DNA from 2 places in the Kitasatospora sp. GAS1066B genome. Region 2 is predicted to be linked to the other one. Evidence: riboswitches for the same ligand, from Rfam matches in the RefSeq annotation. Region 2 holds a riboswitch; the other holds the start of a gene.
What was found. A riboswitch is a leader RNA that binds a small molecule or an ion and turns the genes downstream of it on or off. The one in region 2 is predicted to bind cobalamin.

Region 1 (7,447 bases), on a different contig from region 2:
CCTGCGCGCTCAGCGCGGGCATGCTGTGGTTCTTCCGCGACCCCGAGCGTGAGATCGGCGTCGGCAGAGTGATCTCGCCGGCCGACGGCGTGGTGCAGAGCATCGACGCCTGGCCGGACGGCCGGACCCGCGTCGCGATCTTCATGAGCCCGCTCAATGTGCACGTCAACCGGGCTCCGCTGCCGGGCACCGTCAGCTCCGTCGAGCACATCGCCGGCGGCTTCGTGCCCGCGTTCAACAAGGACAGCGACCGCAACGAGCGCGTCGTCTGGCACTTCGACACCGAGCTCGGCGACATCGAGATGGTGCAGATCGCGGGCGCCGTGGCGCGCCGCATCGTGCCGTACGTGCCCGCCGGCACCAAGGTCGAGCAGGGCGAACGGATCGGCCTGATCCGGTTCGGCTCCCGCGTCGACACCTACCTGCCGGCCGGCGTCGAGGTCGGCGTCGAGGTCGGACAGAAGACGACCGCGGGGGTGACACGCCTTGACCGTGACTGATCCCGAGACCCTGGTGGGCCTCGGCGACTCGGAGGAGACCGAGTTGCGCAGGCGCCGCTGGGCACGCGACCGCGAGCTGCGCGCGCCGCGCTCACCGCAGGCCCTGTCCACGGCGGACTTCCTGACCCTGGGCAACGCCGTCTGCGGCTTCCTGGCGATCTACTCGATCACCACCAACATGCTCATCCCGCACATCAGCGGCACCGGTGACGGCACCGGCGGCATGATCCGGCACGGCGCGGCCACCGCGGTGACCCTGCTGCTGCTCGGCTCGATGTGCGACCTCTTCGACGGCCTGGTGGCCCGCAAGCTGCGCTCCTCGGCGCTGGGCGCGGAGCTGGACAACCTGGCCGACCTGATCAGCTTCGGCATCGCGCCCGCCTACTTCGTCGCCGTCTGGGGCATCGTCGGCGGCCCGGGCACCAGCCAGGGGCTCTCCGCCTTCATCGCGATCACCGTGCTGCTGGCGGTCGTGCTGCGGCTGGCCCGGTTCTCCGCGGTGAAGATGCGGCCCGGGGTCTTCCAGGGCATGCCCTGCCCGATGGGTGCCATGACGGTGATCGCCATCGTGCTGCTCGACCCGCCGTTCCTGGCCGGCCTGCTGGCCATCTTCGGCGTGGCCTACCTGATGGTCAGCCAGGTCGAGTACCCCAAGCCGCAGGGCCTACTGGCCACCGCCACCCTCGGCTGGATCGTCGTCTCGATCGGCTGCCTGGCCGCCTGGGCGGCCGGTCTGCCCGGCGGCGACGTGCTGATGCACATCGGCGCCATCGCCCAGATCGCGCTGGCCGCCATGGCCCCGCTCCTGGTGATCCGCCGCAAGGTCGGCCAGAAGGTCGGCGACGTGCGCGCCCGCCGCGCGGAGTCGCGCGGCTGCTGACCGCACACCGAGCAGACGCCCGCGGCCCCGGACCTCCTGGTCCGGGGCCGCGGGCGTCTGGCGTCCGGTGTTTGGCGTCAGGAGGCGTCCGGGGTCCTGCCGAGACGGGCGAACAGCTCCTCGGGGTCCTGCTGGGCGAGGTACTCGAAGTGCAGCCGGACGGTACCGTCCGGCTCGGCGAGGCTCGCGAAGGGGACCTGACGGCTGCTCAGCAGGCGCGGCTGCGGCCACTGCTGGGCCAGCACCGCGAGAGCGGTCCCGCCGGCGGCGCGCAGCACCCAGGTGGCCCGCCCGCCGCCGATCCGCGCGAGGTAGCCGGCCGCGAGGTCGGCCACCGCCGCCGCGTCGAGGACGGTCCGCTCGGGGGGCTCCAGCACCCGCTGGTGCGGGGCGTCGGTGTCGTCGCCCGCCGCGACGCTGTCCCTGGTCAGTTCGATCCGGGTGGCCGGCACCGGCGTGACGACCCGTCAGGCCCCGCCGGTGTGCACGCTGAACGCCGAGCGCCGGGCCGCGCGGGCCACCGCCGGGTCGGGGTGCACGCCGGCCACCGCGGTCAGCACGGAGGCCGCGCGGGCGTGGCCGGACTGGCGGGCGCGGGCGAAGAGGCGGACCGGGTCGCCGGCGCTCGCGCCCTCGACGTGGCCGACCAGCAGTTCGGTCTCACCGTGGTCGAGGACGGCGGCGGCGGTGTCCACCCAGAGCCAGGCGGCGTCCTCGGCGCTCAGCACGTCGGACGGGACCACGCCGCCCTCGTCCAGCTGCTCGGCCAGCCAGAGCAGGGCGTAGGGGCGCAGCACCGGGTTGTCGACGGTCGCCCGGACCGCCTGCTCGGCGGTGCCGCCGGCCACCCGCAGCGCCTCGAAGGCGAGCCCGCGCAGCAGCGCGTCCTCGCCCTGGGCGGCCTCCAGCAGCTCGGCCACCGCGCGGTCCACCGGACGGGCCGCGACCCAGGCCCGGTACTCGGCGCGGGCCGGGCCGGGCGAGTAGTTCGCGCAGGCGTCGAGGAGTTCCAGGGCGCTCTGCTCGATGTGGCCGGCCTCGGTCTGGGCGACCGTGCAGATGTCCTCCAGCTTGGCGCGCACCGCCCAGTGGCCGAGCGGCGAGAGCTCGGCGGCGGCGTCCGCGCGGACCACGGCGCCGACGGCGGCCAGGCCGTCGAGCATCCAGTCCAGCACGGCGGCGATGTCCGAGGGCGCGGGCGGGGTGTCGATCTGCGGCTCGCGGCAGGTGCCGCGGACGGCCGAGACGGCGGAGGCCGCGTGCGGGACCGGCGACAGCGTCGCGAAGCCCGTACCGGAGCCGTGCCGGCGCTCGTCCAGGCCGCGGCGGAGCAGCTCCATCAACTCGCTCTCGGCGACCGGGCCGTCCACCAGGTGGAGGAAGGAGAGCAGCTGCGGCGCCTGGTCGACGGCCTGGCCGGCGAGCACCGCGAAGACCCCGCGCAGCGCGGCCGGCGGGACCGGCGCGAGCAGCGTCCAGGCGTCGAAGAGCGCGGACCAGCCGCGCAGCACGGCCTCGTCGTCGTGCTCCCAGGCGTGCAGCCGCCAGCCGGGGGCCGCGCCGCCGTCCCGGGGCTCGACCAGGCCGACCAGCAGCGCCTGGCCCCATGCCTTCGCGGCGGCGCCCACCGTCATCGCCAGCGCTCGGCCGGCCGCCCGGGCGTCGTCGGGGAGCAGTTCGCCGCGCTTGTCGACGGCCGCCAGCTCGCCGGCCCAGCGCGCGATGCGGACCGCGTCGGCGAGCATCCGGCGGGCCGGCGGGGCCAGCTCGGCGGGTCCGGGGAAGCCGTCGGGCAGCGGCACGCGACCGCGGCCCGGAGCCGGCTTGGGGGTGCGTCGACGGGTGGCGGCAGGGCGGCCCGGCTGCGCACTGTCGGCGCGGCGGGCCGTACCGGGTAGACGGGTCACCGTCGCGCCGGTACCCGTGGTCGGCGGGAGCGGGGCATCACGGTCGCGCGGATTCCGAGACGTCACGCCGTGCAGTCTTCCCCGTGTACGGGGCTTCTGTCACATCGAGTTCGGCGCGTCTTCGGCAGATCGAGGTTGCCGGGGTGGCCGACTCGGGGCAAGAGCGGCCAAACCGGGCCCAGGGACAGTGCGGTGACCTGTGCACGACAGTAGCGGGGGCACGGACCGTGGTCAAGAGGTGACCGAACGCACCCTGTGGGACGAGGCCCCAGGACGAGATTCAGAGCAGCGGGGTCAGGAAGCGGCGCAGCGCCTCCTCGTACCCGTGCGGGTCGGCGTTCCAGAGCGCCGCGTGCCCGGCGTCGGGGATGCGGCGCAGGCTCACCAGGTCCGGTCGCTGGTCGGCCAGCCGCCGGGCGGCGTCGAACGGGGCGACGGCGTCCTGCGGGCTGTGCAGCAGCAGGGCCGGGACGTCCAGTTCGACGCCGTCGGCGAGCTTGGCGAATCCCGCCGGATCCACCCCGGTGCGCCCCTCGGCGGCCAGCGCGCCCAACCGCCCGGCCAGCGCGCCGGGCATCCCGGCCCGGGCCGCGACGCCGCGCACCGAGGCCGACCAGTCGAGCACCGGCGAGTCCAGGATCAGCCCGGCCAGCTGGGGGCGGTACTCCGATTCGGCGGCGGTGCGCAGCACCATGGCCGCGCCGACCGACCAGCCGTAGAGCACGATCCGCCCGGCGCCGGCCTCCTTGGCGAACCGGATCGCCGCCTCGACGTCGCGCCACTCGGTCTCGCCGAAGTGGCCGATCCCATCCGGCGAGGCCGGCGCGCCCTGGTCGCCCCGGTAGCTGATCACCAGGGCGGGCAGGTTGAGCCGCTGGAGCAGCGGCAGCACCGGCAGCGCCTGGCGGCGCTCGGCCAGCCGCCCGTGCACCAGGATCACCCAGGTACCGCGCACCGCCGGGACGTACCAGGCGGGCAGCGCGCCGAGCTCGCCGTCGACCAGCACGTCCATGTAGTCCAGGCCGCAGGCCGAGCCCGGGTCGCCGCGCAGCACCCAGGGGCTCAGCTCGACCTCGGCGCCGGCCGCGGGCGGGCTGCCGGCGGTCAGCTCCAGGCGGCGGGTGACGGTCTGCGGGCCGGTGCGCAGGACCGCACCGACCACCGCGTGACCGCCGGGCCAGTCCAGCGCGTAGCGGCCGCGCCGGGAGGCGGCCACCGTCCGGGTCAGGGTGACCTCCTCGGGGCCGATCTCGTGCACCCGCAGCGCGGGCTCGCCCTTGCGGTCGCCGTCCTCGGCGAGCTCGGGGCGCAGGCTCAGGTCGGAGACCCGACGCCCGATCAGCAGGGCGGCCACACCCGCTCCGGCGGCGACGGCGGTGGCTGCGGCGACGGCGGTTCTCCAACGCATGGGTTTCTCCCTGGAGTGGTGGCGGCGGCGCGGACACGACGTTTCCAGTCCATCGCGAGCCTCGCCTCGCGGCCACCGCTGGGGCGCCGTCCGGGCTCGGCCGGGGACACCGGGCAGAGCGCCGCGAGCCGTGGCTCAGACCCGCAGGCCGCCGATGTCCTGGGCCGCCAGCAGGGTCCAGAACCGGTCGATCGGCGCCTGCTCCGGCTGCTGCGGCGCGGGCGCGGCGGGGGTCGACGAGCCCCAGCTGCCCGCGCCCCAGTGGCCGGCGGTCGCCTGGCGTTCGCTCTGCAGCGCGGCCAGCACCCGGCCCAGGGTCTCCCGGGGCACCGGAACCAGCTTGCCGATCGCCTTCGACTGGGCCTGCCAGCGGCCGTCCACGCACTGGCGCAGCCGCTGCTCCAGCTCCTGCTCGGCGCCCTGGACCCGGACCAGGTCGCGCAGGGTCAGGCCGAGCGCCTCGGCCAGCGCGGCGCTCTGCTCCTCGTTCCCGGTCCACCGCCCGGTCAGCTCGGCGTCGGCGTAGCTGCGCAGGCCGATGCCGATCCGGGTCGCGGCCTGCTCCTGGCTGAGCTCGCGGGCCACCCGGAAGTCGCGCAGCGTGGCCGGCGCCACGCCCATCAGCTGCACCGCCGGGCACCAGAGCGCGCGGGCCAGCGCGATCAGCTCCTCCTCGGTGGGGTGCAGCTCGCCGCTCTCCCAGCCGAGCACGTGGGTGGGGAGCAGGCGCACGCCGTGCGCGGCCAGCGCCCCGGTCAGCTGCTCGGAGGTCAGGCCGAGGCCGACGCGGTGCGCCCGGGCGGCCTGCGGGGAGAACGGGACCGGGGTGGGGGCCGGCGGCCGGCTTCTTCGCATGAGCCGAACGCTAGGGCCGGGGTCCGCGCACCCCCAGTCGCCGAACGCACGAAGCCACGCGACGGGCCGTCAACCGCCCTTGGACGATTCACCAACGGCCGGCGCCCCACCCGCACCACTACTCGGAGGTAATAACGGTTTCGCCGCACCATCCGCTCGTGTGATCAACCAGTCCCGAGGCCTGGTTGACTCCCCGTTCGCACGCGTGATGGGATCCATGGGCCAAACGGAGGCAAGGAGAGGAAGCCGGTGCGAATCCGGCGCGGTCCCGCCACTGTCACCGGGGAGCACGCCCGACGCATGGTCACGGCAACCCGCCACAGGGTCGTTGGAAGGCCCGGGCGTGTGTCAGCCACCCGGGAGCCAGGAGACTCTCGCCGCCGGTACGTCGATCCAGGGCGCGGACCCTGAGTGAGGACACGCGACACATGGCGGGGGTTTTCCACCGCGCGCTTCCGTACGCCCTCGGCGCCCTGGCCGGCTATGCCGCCGACGCCCGGTTCGGCGATCCGCGACGCGGCCATCCGGTGGCCGCCTTCGGCCGCGCGGCCACCCGGCTCGAACACACGCTCTGGCGCGACCACCGCGGCGCCGGAGCCCTGCACACCGCCCTCTGCGTGGGCGCGGTGGCAGGCGGCGCGGCGGGGCTCGCCCGGCTGCTGGACCACGGCCCGCGCCGGGACGGCGCGCTGCTGACCGCCGCTGCCACCTGGACCGTGCTCGGCGGCAGCTCGCTCACCCGCGAGGCACGCACCATCGGCGCCGCGCTGACGGCCGGTGACCTGGCCGCCGCGCGGCAGCGCCTGCCGCACCTGTGCGGGCGCGACCCGAGCGGTCTTGACCAGCAGCAGATCGCCCGCGCCGTGGTCGAGTCGGTGGCCGAGAACACCGCCGACGCCGTGGTGAACGCCTTGGTCTGGGGCGCGCTGGCGGGCGCGCCCGGCCTGCTGGGCTTTCGCGCCGTCAACACGCTGGACGCGATGGTCGGCCACAAGTCACCGCGGTACCGCCGGTTCGGCTGGGCGGCTGCCCGGCTCGACGACCTGGCCGGCTGGCCCGGCGCCCGGCTGACCGCGCTGCTCACGGTGGCGGCGGCCGAGCACCGGGGTACCGCCTGGCGGGTGTGGCGGCGGGACGGCGGCGCGCACCCGAGCCCGAACGCCGGGCAGGCCGAGTCGGCCTTCGCGGGCGCGCTCGGCGTGCGGCTCGGTGGCACCTTGCGCTATGCCTACGAGCCGAAGGGCGCGCCGGTGTCGAAAGAGACGAACGACAAGCGACCGAGGAACGAGGGAGCGCCGGAGCGAGGAACGTCGGCACCGGCTCAGGAGCGCCCGGAGGCGGGTGGGGAGTCACGCCAGCGCGTCGAGGAGCGGCCGGTGCTGGGCGCCGAGCTGCGCCCGGTGGCGGTGGCGGACATCGAACGGGCCTGCCGGCTGTCCCGCCGGGTGGGCCTGCTGGCGCTGGGGACCACGGTGGCACTGCGTGCCGCCGTGCTGGGCCGCGGCCCTGGGAGGGGACGGACATGAGCAACGCACTGCTGGTCGCGGGCACCACCTCGGACGCCGGGAAGAGCGTGGTGACCGCCGGGATCTGCCGCTGGCTGGCCCGCCGGGGCGTCAAGGTGGCGCCGTTCAAGGCGCAGAACATGTCGCTCAACTCGATGGTCACCCTGGACGGCGCGGAGATCGGCCGGGCCCAGGTGATGCAGGCGCAGGCCGCCCGGGTGGAGCCGGAGGCCGCGATGAACCCGGTGCTGCTCAAGCCCGGCGCCGACGGCCGCAGCCAGGTGGTGCTGCTGGGCCGGCCGATCGCGGAGGTGGGCGCGCTCGACTACCGCGAGCGCAAGCCCTACCTGCTGGAGCGCTCGTTGGAGTGCCTGGCCGACCTGCGCCGCCGG
Region 2 (7,447 bases):
GTCCGCACCCCACACCGTCAGCCGCTCCGCCGCTGTCCCGGTGCCGTCCAGCACCTGCCGGACGAACGCCTCCCGCTCGTGCGCCAGTACCGCGGCCTCCCAGACGCACGGCGCCAACCCAGCTCGCCCGGGCCGGAGTTGCTCGGGCTTCCCGGCCGGACCGATGAAGATCGCCAGATCGGACATGTGCCCCTCGATCCAGCTGTGCACCAGGATGTAGTCGCCGTCCGCGCCCGCGTGCGCGATCAGCACGGCGAGCCCCAGCGAGCCCCGGGCCGCGCCGCCCGCCAGGTGCCCGGCGGCGAGGTCCACCAACGGCGCCAGGTCGAGCTCGGTCAGGGCGCGCCCCGGTGCCTCGATCGCGTACACCTTCAGCAGGTGGCCGCCGGCCTCCCGAGTGGCGAACGGCCGGATGGTGCGGGTGTGGTGGCCGGCGGCGAGCGCGAGCAGGGCCCGCTCGTCCACCGCTGACGGCAGCGTCGAGGCCGCCGAGGGAACCTGATGAGTGGTCATTCCCCCATCATCGGGTGGCGGACGGCTCAGTGCCAGGGTCTCCGCGAGGCAGATCCAGGGGTGCTGATCGCCGGCGTGCTGCGAGCCGAGGCGCCGAGCGCAGTGGTACTGAGCACGGCCGTGAGTGCCGATCGGCGGGCGCACCGTCACGCGAGCCCCCGACCGGCCCACTGACCGCGCGTCAGATCGGCCTCGCTCAGCACCCCGCCACTAGCGTCACCCTGGACGCAGTGACGACACGAGGTGGTGGAGATGCCCGAGGCGAGCAGCGAACGCGATCGGCTGACGGTTCCGCAGGGCCTGGCCGCGCTCTCCCTCGACGCGCTGGCCTCCGTCGCGTACGGGCCCGAGGCGATCGTGCTCGTGCTGGCCGTGGCCGGCAGCCAGGGGCTGAACTACACCCTGCCGGTGACCCTGGCGATCGTCGTGCTGCTGGCCGCGCTGACCTTCTCCTACCGCCAGGTGATCGCCGCCTTCCCGAACGGCGGCGGCGCCTACGCGGTGGCCAAGGCACACCTGGGCCGGCGGGTCAGCCTGGTCGCCGCCGCCTCGCTGATCATCGACTACGTACTGAACGTCGCGGTCTCGGTCTCGGCCGGCGTGGCCGCGCTGACGTCCGCGTTCCCCTCCCTCTACGCCGACCGGGTGGTGCTCTGCGTGGTGGTGCTCGCCGTGATCACCGCGGTCAACCTGTACGGCGTCGCCGAGTCGGCCAAGATCCTGATCCTGCCGACGGTGGTCTTCGTGGTGGCGATCTTCACGGTGATCCTGGTCGGCCTGCTGCGTACCAACCCGGTGACCGAGCCCACCCACGCGGCGGCGGCCACCGAGAGCGTCGGCGTCCTGCTGCTGCTCAAGGCCTTCGCCTCCGGCTGCGCGGCGCTGACCGGGGTGGAGGCGATCGCCAACGCCGTGCCGACCTTCCGCAAGCCCCGGGTGCAGCGCGCGCAGCGCACCGAGATCGCACTCGGCGGGCTGCTCGGCAGCATGCTGATCGGCCTCTCGCTGCTGATCCGTCACTTCCAGGTCGCGCCGAACCCCACCAAGACCTTGCTCGCCCAGCTCACCGAAGCCGCGCTCGGCCACAACGTGGCTTTCTACGTCGTCCAGTTCAGCACCACCGCCCTGCTGGCCCTGGCGGCGAACACCTCGTTCGGCGGGATGCCGGTGCTCACCTCGCTGCTGGCCCGCGACCACCACGTGCCGCACGTCTTCGCACTGCGCGCCGACCGGCAGGTCTACCGGCACGGGGTGCTGGTGCTGGCGGGCGCGGCGCTGGTGCTGCTGATCGGCGCACAGGGCAACACCCAGGCGCTGGTCCCGGTCTTCGCGATCGGCGTCTTCATCGGCTTCACCATCTCCCAGATCGGCATGGTGCGGCACTGGCGCCTGGAGCGCGGTCCCGGCTGGCACGGCCGGGCACTGCTCAACGGGATCGGCGCGGTGCTCACGGCGGCGGCGACCGTGATCGAGCTGATCGCCAAGTTCGACAAGGGCGGCTGGCTGGTCTTCCTGGCGGTGGCCGTGCTGGTCACGCTCTTCGAGTCGATCCACCGCAGCTACGCGCGGATCGGCCTGGCCCTGCACGTCGGTGAGGTGCCCGAACCGCCGCAGCAGCTGCGCTCGCTGGTGATCGTGCCGGTCGGCGCGGTCAACCGGCTGACCCAGGAGGCGCTCGGCATCGCGCTGTCGCTGGGCGACGAGGTGCGCGCGGTGACCGTGGTGCACCCCGAGGACGAGGACGGGCCGAGCGCGGAGCAGCTCCTGGAGGCCTGGAACCAGTGGCACCCGCGGGTGCCACTGACCGTGCTGGCCAGCCGCTCGCGCTCGTTGGCCCGGCCGATCGTGGACCACCTGCGCGAGCTGGCGGCGGCCGACGAGCACGATCGGCTGGTGGTGCTGATCCCCGAGCTGCACCTGCCGCACCCCTGGCAGCGGCTGCTGCAGAACCAGCGCGGCGTCCTCCTCGACCGCGCGATCCGCCAGCACACCGACGCGGTCATCTGCCGCCTGCGCCTGCGGCTCCCGATCCCGGACTGACAGACCCGCCGCGCGCCGTGCCACCCTCGCACCTGACGGGTCGTCAGAGTCGGTCCAGCTACTGCCGGTTCAGCTCCGTTCGGCACCCGGCCAGCGCTGCTCGACCTTCGCCAGCCGCCAGTACGTCAGCGCGCCGGCCCAGACCACCACGAAGAGTCCGACGATGACGAAGCCGACGTTGTTCAGGTCGACGCCGGAGACCCAGCCGGTGACCGGGTCGGTCAGGCCGAGTTGGTCGTGCAGCACGCCGACCAGCTCGATGGTGCCGATCAGGAAGGCGACGGCGATCGACAGCCCCGTGATGGTGAGGTTGTAGTAGACCTTGCGGGTCGGGTTGGAGAACGCCCAGTGGTAGGCGAAGTTCATGAAGGTGCCGTCGAGGGTGTCGAACAGGCTCATGCCGGAGGCGAAGAGCAACGGCAGGCAGAGGATCGCGTACCAGGGCAGGCCGGCGGCGGCGCCGGAGCCGGCCATCACCATCAGCGTGACCTCGGTCGCGGTGTCGAACCCGATGCCGAACAGCAGCCCGATCGGGTACATCTGGCCGGGGCGGGTGATCGACTTGGTCAGCCGGCCCAGGATGCGGTTCATGAAGCCGCGGTTGTCCAGGTGCTTCTCCAGCTCGTGCTCGTCGAACTGGCCCGCCCGCATCGCCTTGAACACCCGGTGGATCCCGGCCAGCGAGACCAGGTTGAGCGCCGCGATCAGGTAGAGGAACCCGCCCGAGACGCTGGTGGAGACCAGGCCGAGCATCTTGTGGGCACCCGAGTTGTCGTCGGTCAGGGTGCCGACCACCTGGGCACCGGCCGCGACCAGGCCCGCCAGCACCACCACGATGGTGGAGTGGCCGAGCGCGAACCAGAAGCCGACCGAGATCGGCCGCTTGCCGTCGGCCATCAACTTGCGCGTGGTGTTGTCGATCGCCGCTATGTGGTCGGCGTCGAAGGCGTGGCGCATGCCCAAGGTGTAGGCGGTGACGCCCAGGCCCAGACCGAAGACCTGGTTGCCGACGGTGTAGCGGTGCGGGGCGACCATCGTGATCAGGACGAAGAAGGCGACCACGTGCATGGCCAGGATCACCGCCAGCAGGCCGCCGGTACGGATCCAGTCCCGTCTCTGCCAGCTGAGGGAGGGGGTTGCGGCGCCCGCGGACAGGGCGGACGCGCTCGCGGAAGCGGTTTCGGGCATGGTCATCTCAGGGCAGCCTCTCCAGCACCTCGTGGACAGTTCGTCGTGCGGTGCCGTGGCCGGTCTCCTGGCTTTGGGGTACCGACCTCCCGAAGGGCGCGGAGAGTCGAACGTCCCCGCACCCGGCCTTCCCAGACGCCAAGGCATCCAGTGACCTCCCGCCGTCGCGGGCGAGAGTGGTGCGAGAACTTCCCGATAACAGTGGCGAGGGCCGCTCCGGACTCCTGTGACAAGGCACAGTGCACCGGTCTTCCCGAACACCACGGCGGTGAACAACCTAGGGCCCGGCCCGCTCGGCCACAAGCCTGCATACTTCCGCAGGTGTTCAGCTGTGGTGGACATCACCGGCGCACGGTGGCGAAGATGACTCCCATGCACCTGGTACCGGAGGACCGCGCACACCGGCGCGCGATCGACGAGCACACCGTCTGCGACGCCATCGCCGGCATCGGCGCCCCGGAGAGCGTCCGCGCCTGGGCCGCCCGCTTCTCGCTGCTCGCCGAACCGAGCCGCCTGGCCCTGCTGCTGGCCATCCACCGCGCCGGCCCGATCGCCGTCACGGACCTCGCCCTCGCCACCGGCATCAGCGAGACCGCCGTCTCCCAGACGCTGCGCCTGCTGCGCGCCTCGGGCACCGTGACGGCGGCGAAGGACGGCCGGGTGGTCCGCTACCAGCTGCTCGACCCCGACGTGGCCGCCCTGCTGGACCCGATGCCGCAGCTGCCACACATCCCGCACGTCCGGCGGGTGCCGCAGGTGCCGCAGCAGGACTGACGGCGGGGCCGCGACTTCTCGCTACGCCGTCTTGAGTCGGGTCACCAGCTTGTGCGTCAGACCACGGGCGATCAGCTTGACCATGTCGACCTTGCGCGGCTCGTTGTAGATCAGGAAGTCGTCGAAGCGGTGCACACCCCGCCGACCGGCGACGGCGACGGCCGCGTCGCGGATCGCCACCAGCTGCGCCACGCTCATCTGGAGTGCCCGCTCATCGGGCTGGTACGCGGCGCCGATCGGGTAGTCGACGCCCGGGCGGGTGGTCATCTCGACGTGGCAGCCCAACACATGGGTGATCGGTCGGGTGCCAGCGAAGTCGACCAGCCGCTCCATGGTCGCCAGGAACGCGGCGGAGTCGGCCACGTAGAGGCGGCCCGGCAGCACGGTGTCACCGGTGAGCAGGATCCCGGTCCACGGGTCGTAGACGGTGATCGCCGCTTGGTGGTGCCCCGGAGAGGCGAGGACCTCCAGGACTCGGCCGCCGAGGTCGAAGGTGACGTTTTCGAGGGGCTGGGAGCCGCCGGAGCCGGAGACCGAGCCGGACCCGAATCCAGCGCCCAACCCGAAGAAGGAACGGACGGCGTCGGCATCCCGCGCGACCACAGTGGTCGCGGGACGGTCGGCGAACTGGGCGTCCGCGGCCACGTGGTCGCCGTGCCCGTGCGTGTGCGCGATCACCAGCTCGTACCGCGCGCGACGTTCGCCCTGCTCGCCAGGGTGCTGGTCGAGCCACTCGCCGATCAGCCGGTCGACCGTCGTGCGCAAGGGGAAGTGGTCGGGGTCGGCCGTCGCGCCGGTGTCCAGCAGCAGGGCCCGGTCATTGCCGAAGAGCAGGAAGATGAACGGCGCCTCGTAGTTGACCGACTTGCTCTGGCGCAGGATGACGGTGTGCTCGTCGTAGTGGTGCACCTGGATCTTCGGCTCGCCGTCCGAGCGCTTGCCGGGCACACCGTGGATCCAACTGACCTCCAGCGAGCCGGCGGTGGGCGCCGCGCTCACGAAGTCGATCAGGCTGTCAGTCATCGGAGTCATTCTCGTTCTCCCCCGCTTCGAAGTCTGGTAGCGGCGTCGCCGCCATGAAGTACCGGACGCGCTGCCGTCCGGGTCGGAGCTGCCGGCCGGCCGCCGCGCTCCTGGCGAGGTAGGGCTGGAGCAGCGCCAGCCACTGCTCTTGGAGCTCTGCGGCCTCGTCGGCGGACAGCACGGCGATCGCGGCGGTGATGGCTGCCTTCGGGGTGCCGTGCTCATCGCCCTGTGGGGGCTGATCGCCTTGTGCGGGGCGGTCCTTGTGAGCCAGGTGGTCGAGGATCGCCTGCATCTCCCGTTCCACCACCAGCCGTTCGAGCTGCCGCGTGACGACCGCGTCACCGCCTGAGGCGATCCGCACGGTCGGCTGCGACTCGGCCACCCGCCACTGCCGCTCGCGACGGTCGCGTCCCGGACCGGCGTCCTCCACGTAGCCGTACTTGGCGAGCTGACGGAGATGGAACGAGCAGTTCGCCTGCGGCACACCGAGGACACGTCCGCACTGCGCCGCCGTCGCCGGCCCGGTCGCGGCCAGCAGCTCCATCAGGTCGAGGCGGAGCGGGTGGGCCAAGGCCCGGATCGCCGTGGGGTCGCTGATTCGCATATCCCAAAGACTACTTTGGGATATGGAGATGTCAAGGGTTTCTTTGACTTCTGGGTGGACCGGCTCCCGCATACCCGCAGAGTTCGCCGCGATCCTCGCCCCCGCCGACGCCGCCGTCCGGGCCGGCCGGGAGGACGAGGACAGCACTGCGGTGCTCAATCTGACGGGCCGTCCGCCCCGCACCTTCACCCGGTTCGTCCAGGAGCACGCGGCCCGGTGGGCAGCACCGGCCGCAGTGCGGCGTTCTACCTCGGCTCACCGAGCCAGGTGTCGCTCCAACGCGACGAGGAATGCGTCCGGGTTCTCGAGGTGGCAGGCGTGGTCGCCGGGCAGTTCGAGAACCCGGGTATCGGGCAGCCGTTCGTCGAGGACGGCGACAACTCGCTTGAGCCAGTCGGCGGTCGCGGAGCCGTGGACCAGGAGGACAGGGCACCGGATGTCGGCAAGTTCGGCGACGTCGCGGTCGGGCCGGTCGGCCTGCTCCGAGCTCCAGGACAGGGCCATCCGGTGCGGGACCCAGCGCGGCCAGGCAGGGTGCTCACGGGCCTGGTCCTTCGACGGCGCGAGTCCGGCGAGTTCGAGGAACTCGGCCAGGTCATCCTCGCTCACGTCCTGCCCGGCCAGCGCATGCAGGAACTGGTTCAATCGGGCGACCTCGGGGTCGCACTCGCCGAGACCGTCGAGGATCCAGTACGCCGCAGGCTCCACGAGCGTCAGCGTCCTCACCCGCTCCGGATGGGCCAAGGCGAACTCGATGAGGGCTCGTCCGCCGCCGGACCACCCCGTGAAGTCGGCCGTCTCGACCCCAAGGGCGTCCACAGTCATGAGCAGCGATTCCCGCTCGATCGCCGCGGTGTACCCGGCCTCCCCGCGCTCGCCGGCCGAGCCGAGCTCGTTGTGGATCGGCTGCACCCTGACGACCCTCCGCCCCGTCGACAGGGCATCCGCGAGCGGCGTCCACGACACCCACCCGGTGAGACCGCCAGGCACCAGGACGACCGGCGGTCCCTCACCCTTCACCTCGTTGACCAGGACCCTCGGTTTCATCGCCCACCTCTGACGGGTTGACAGCAGCTCCCGTCAACGTAACCACGATCCCGGCTTCACGCCGAGGATGTCGGCTGCGAAAAGGCCGAAGCATCAGAAGTCCGCCTCACTCATCGGCGGCCCACCCGGGGTGATCCCGGCCAGGCGAGAAACGAGCCGAGCGGGAACGGGCTAGGGCCTCGCTTACCGATCTTGCCGGGCGCGCGACGCCGGGCATCCCGCCTGGACGCACAAGATCCGTAAGAGAGGCCCTAG

Region 1: linked by a shared signal. The riboswitch ahead of ABH937_RS06125 (cobalamin biosynthesis protein) and the one ahead of ABH937_RS16225 (HoxN/HupN/NixA family nickel/cobalt transporter) in region 2 are both predicted to bind cobalamin.

What each region holds. Positions count from the first base shown of each region.
Region 1 covers NZ_JBGCCO010000004.1:259,768-267,214, reverse strand. Annotated here, with positions in the region: gene ABH937_RS06155 (phosphatidylserine decarboxylase) at 1-500, shown strand, start outside; gene ABH937_RS06150 (phosphatidylcholine/phosphatidylserine synthase) at 487-1,380, shown strand; gene ABH937_RS06145 (hypothetical protein) at 1,458-1,832, opposite strand; gene ABH937_RS06140 (hypothetical protein) at 1,848-3,353, opposite strand; gene ABH937_RS06135 (hypothetical protein) at 3,568-4,695, opposite strand; gene ABH937_RS06130 (XRE family transcriptional regulator) at 4,831-5,550, opposite strand; cobalamin riboswitch at 5,789-5,924, shown strand; gene ABH937_RS06125 (cobalamin biosynthesis protein) at 5,979-7,076, shown strand; gene ABH937_RS06120 (cobyric acid synthase) at 7,073-7,447, shown strand, end outside.
Region 2 covers NZ_JBGCCO010000012.1:189,759-197,205, forward strand. Annotated here, with positions in the region: gene ABH937_RS16215 (hypothetical protein) at 1-513, opposite strand, end outside; gene ABH937_RS16220 (APC family permease) at 766-2,553, shown strand; gene ABH937_RS16225 (HoxN/HupN/NixA family nickel/cobalt transporter) at 2,623-3,747, opposite strand; cobalamin riboswitch at 3,781-4,021, opposite strand; gene ABH937_RS16230 (ArsR/SmtB family transcription factor) at 4,105-4,515, shown strand; gene ABH937_RS16235 (MBL fold metallo-hydrolase) at 4,537-5,538, opposite strand; gene ABH937_RS16240 (winged helix-turn-helix domain-containing protein) at 5,531-6,145, opposite strand; gene ABH937_RS16245 (alpha/beta fold hydrolase) at 6,401-7,192, opposite strand; gene ABH937_RS16250 (MFS transporter) at 7,444-7,447, opposite strand, start outside.